DNA from 2 places in the Pseudomonas mucidolens genome. Region 1 is predicted to be linked to the other one. Evidence: riboswitches for the same ligand, from Rfam matches in the RefSeq annotation. Region 1 holds a riboswitch; the other holds the start of a gene.
The links. A riboswitch is a leader RNA that binds a small molecule or an ion and turns the genes downstream of it on or off. The one in region 1 is predicted to bind cobalamin.
Positions count from the first base shown of each region.

Region 2: it holds a riboswitch for cobalamin, as region 1 does, so the genes downstream of both, cobO (cob(I)yrinic acid a,c-diamide adenosyltransferase) here and cobW (cobalamin biosynthesis protein CobW) in region 1, are expected to answer to the same signal.

Region 1 covers NZ_LT629802.1:1,982,820-1,985,016, reverse strand. Annotated here, with positions in the region: gene cobW (cobalamin biosynthesis protein CobW) at 1-1,042, opposite strand, end outside; cobalamin riboswitch at 1,136-1,337, opposite strand; cobalamin riboswitch at 1,380-1,606, shown strand; gene BLU75_RS09375 (CbtB domain-containing protein) at 1,702-1,890, shown strand; gene BLU75_RS09370 (CbtA family protein) at 1,902-2,197, shown strand, end outside.
Region 2 covers NZ_LT629802.1:709,089-711,285, reverse strand. Annotated here, with positions in the region: gene BLU75_RS03535 (cobyrinate a,c-diamide synthase) at 1-427, opposite strand, end outside; gene cobO (cob(I)yrinic acid a,c-diamide adenosyltransferase) at 424-1,035, opposite strand; cobalamin riboswitch at 1,114-1,361, opposite strand; gene BLU75_RS03525 (PQQ-dependent sugar dehydrogenase) at 1,461-2,197, shown strand, end outside.

The sequences.
Region 1 (2,197 bases):
GCGCTTCGAGACCCGCCGCATCCAATGTCTGGCCGATCAACACCAACCGCGTGGTGCGGGCTTCATCAGCCCCCCAGGCGCGGTCGAAATGCTTGTCGAAACGCGTCCCGACGCCCTGGATCAGCAGGCGCATCGGCTTGCCGGGAATCGCGGCGAAGCCTTTCACGCGCAGGATTCCGTGCTGCACCACCAGTTGCGTCAAGGCATCGAGCAGCAGCGCTTCGTCGGCCTGCGGCAGGTCAATGGAGATGGAGTCGAACGCATCGTGATCATGTTCATGATCGTCTTCACCTTCGTGATGATGATCATGATGGCTATGGCGCGCGTCGATATGTGCTTCGGAACCGGCACCAAGGCCGATCAGCACATCCAGCGGCAGGCGACCGCTGCTGGCTTCGATGACTTTCACCGCCGGCGGCAGTTCGTGCGCCACTTCCAGGCGTACGCGGGCCAGGTCTTCAGGGCTGATCAAGTCGGTTTTGTTGAGGATCACCAGGTCGGCACTGGCCAACTGGTCGGCAAACAATTCGTGCAGCGGCGACTCATGGTCCAGGTTCGGGTCCAGCTTGCGCTGGGCATCGACCTGATCCGGGAACGCGGCGAAGGTACCGGCCGCCACGGCCGGGCTGTCGACCACGGTGATCACCGCGTCAACGGTGCAGGCGCTGCGGATTTCCGGCCACTGGAAGGCTTGGACCAGAGGTTTTGGCAGGGCCAGGCCCGAGGTTTCGATAAGGATGTGATCGAGGTCGCCACGACGAGCCACCAACTCCCGCATCACCGGAAAGAACTCTTCCTGGACGGTGCAGCACAGGCAGCCGTTGGCCAGTTCGTAGACCCGACCATTGGCTTCTTCTTCGGTGCAACCGATGGCGCACTGCTTGAGAATCTCACCGTCGATGCCCAGTTCACCGAACTCGTTGACGATCACCGCGATGCGACGACCTTGCGCGTTGTCCAGCATATGGCGCAGCAAGGTGGTTTTGCCTGATCCGAGGAAGCCGGTAACGATCGTGACGGGGAGTTTGGCCAGTGTTTTCATCGAATGCCCTTTAGGGCGGGCATACGGGACGACTGGTCCTGCGGCGGCGCGCAGAAACGAAATTCGTCACCGGATCACCCCGCCCGGTTGAAATGGAAAATCAGTTGCGAGGCAGGTCTCCTGGCTTGGGGCTTGCCGCTCTTTCGAGCGACGCTGGCTGCGCCTTCCCGCCGGGTTCCGGCAGTGGCGTGGCAGGCAGATAAACCCTTTACAGTTGCGGGGGCAGCCGCGGCATTGACCGCGTTCCCTTCTTAGCTTCGACCTCGGCCGAAGAACCTCGAAGCTGCAAGGCTACAGGGGCTCGGGCCATTTGACTACCATCCCCGGGCCATGCTCTCCTACGCATCTTGTTTCGGGTGCCCTTCACAGGGTGAAACGGGAAACCGGTAAACCCTGAGCTTTTTTTCAAGGCTCAGGACCAGTCCGGTGCTGCCCCCGCAACGGTAAGCGAGCGAAGTGTCAAATCCACTGTGCCAGCGGCATGGGAAGGTGACGCTTTTCGGGATGACTCTTTCCAGAGCCCCCCTCGCAAGCCCGGAGACCGGCCCGATCATTCAATAACAAACCCGCGGTGGGCGGGCGCTGTTCCGAACCCTGCGTGCCCGGCTCGCGGGGTTTGCATGCGCTCGTTTCACCCTGTCACTCGAAAGGGACGCGCCATGTCGATCATCAGCAGCACTTCGCCTACCGCCAGCAGCACCGCCACCTTAAGTCAGCGCCTGACCGCAGCCATTGGGGCGTCGATCCTCGGTGTGTGCCTGGTGTACTTCGCCGGGTTCTCGCACATCGAGGCCGTCCACAACGCTGCCCACGATACGCGCCACAGCGCCGCCTTCCCGTGCCATTGAGAGCTGTCGACATGATCAAGCGAATCGCCCAAACCGCCGGTTTTACCGGTCTGCTGGCCGCACTGTTGCTGACCTTGCTGCAAAGCCTGTGGGTTGCCCCGCTGATTATCCAGGCGGAAGCCTATGAAAGCGCCCCGGCCGCCAGCGAGGTCCACGAACACGCCGCAGGCACCGCGGCCCACAGCCACGACGCCGAAGCCTGGGCCCCGGAAGACGGCTGGCAGCGTGTGTTGTTCACCACGGGCAGTAATCTGGTGGTGGCGGTGGGGTTCGCACTGTTGCTTGCCGGCCTGTACACCCTGCGTGC
Region 2 (2,197 bases), 1.3 Mb from region 1:
GCAGATCCGGCTGATAACGCGCGAGCCCCAACGCCAGGGCGCCAAAAGTTTGCGCCATGGCGGTCCCATCGATGACGGCCAGCACCGGCACGCCAAAATGCCGCGCGAGGTCGGCGCTGGACGGCGTACCGTCAAACAGGCCCATGACCCCCTCAATCAGGATCAGGTCAGCCTCAGCCGCCGCTTCCCACAACAAACGTCGACTTTCCTGCTCGCCCACCATCCACATGTCCAATTGATAGACCGGCGCGCCACTGGCGCGCTCATGAATCATCGGGTCGAGAAAGTCCGGACCGCATTTAAACACCCGTACATTGCGCCCCAGATTGCGGTGCAAACGGGCCAGCGCGGCAGTGACGGTGGTCTTGCCCTGGCCGGATGCCGGTGCGGCGATCAGGACCGCCGGGCAATGTCGCGACTGATTCAAAGTTCGATGCCCTTCTGAGCCTTGATCCCGGCCTGGAACGCATGTTTGAGCATGCCCATTTCAGTCACGGTGTCGGCCATTTCAATCAGCTCCGGCCTGGCACCACGCCCGGTGACCAGCACATGCTGCATCGGCGGACGGGCTTGCAGGTCACTGAGAACCTGATCCAGATCGAGATAGCCGTGCTTGAGGGCAATATTCAGCTCATCCAGGACCACCAGGCCAATGCCGGGATCCTGCAACATTTCTCGCGAGACCTGCCAGGCCGCTTCGGCGGCGGCGATATCACGCTGACGATCCTGGGTTTCCCAGGTAAAGCCTTCGCCCATCACGTGGAAACGCACTTGCTCGGGGAAGCGGCGGAAGAACAACTCTTCACCGGTGCTGTTGCGCCCCTTGATGAACTGCACCACACCGCACTGCATGCCGTGGCCCATGGCCCGAGCCAGCATGCCGAAGGCCGAACTGCTCTTGCCTTTGCCATTGCCGGTCAGCACCAGCAGCAACCCGCATTCATTTGGCGAATTGGCGATGCGCTCGTCGATAAGCGCTTTTTTGCGCAGCATGCGCGCCAGGTGGCGTTCGTCACGATCAGGGGATTCAGACATGGCAGCTCTCCGTTGGGGCTGGACAAAAAACGGCAGGCAGGAAAAGACACAGGTGAAGCCAAGCATCGCCCACCGTGATGCTGTTGGATGGATCAGGCCGGTCTCCGGACTCATGAGTGGCGCGCTCCCTGGGGAGAACAGACCGACAGTGCGCCTTCCCATATCACAGCGATACAGTGGCAAAAGCAGCGTCTTGACTCATTTACCGTTGCGGGGGCAGCGCCGGGATTGTGGCTGCACTGTGTACAAGTGCGCTCACTCACCGGCTTCCCTGTTTCACTCTGTCGACTTGATCGTCACAGAGCACCTGAAACAAGCGGCGAAGGTTAGTGGGTTGGGGGTGGAGCGTCAATTAAAGCCGGCCATGTACTTGAACCATCGCGCCGGCCCGCTCCTCTATGATTACAAGCACTGAGGAGAAAAACATGCATAAGACTCGACTCGCCCTACTGGTCATGGCCGCAGGCGCCCTTGCCGCCTGCGGTGAAAGTTCAACCCTGCAAGTGTCCGATGGCACCGGGCCTTCGCCCAAACTGCCGGATCCGAACAAGACCCTGATGCCTACCGTGAACATCGCCCCGGCCGTGGGCTGGCCCGACGGCGTCAAGCCGACAGCCGCGCCCGGCACCCAGGTGACGGCGTTTGCCGAAGGCCTGGATCACCCGCGCTGGCTCTACGTGCTGCCCAATGGCGACGTGCTCGTAGCGGAAACCAACGCACCACCCAAGCCGGATGATGCCCAAGGCATTCGTGGCTGGGTCATGGAAAAAGTCATGGGTCGTGCCGGTGCCGGAGTACCCAGCCCGAACCGCATCACCTTGCTGCGCGATGCCGATCATGACGGCGTGGCGGAAACCCGCACGGTGTTCCTGGAAAACCTCAACTCACCGTTCGGCATGACCCTGGTGGGTAACGATCTGTATGTCGCCGATTCGGACAAGCTGCTGCGATTCCCCTACCAGACCGGCGAAACCTCGATCACCGCGTCGCAAACCAAAGTCATCGATCTGCCGGGCGGCCCTCTGAATCATCACTGGACCAAAAACGTGATCGCCAGCAAGGACGGCAGCAAGCTGTACGTCAGCGTCGGTTCCAACAGCAACGTCGGGGAAAACGGCATGGACGCCGAACAGGGACGTGCGGCGATTTGGGAAGTGGATCG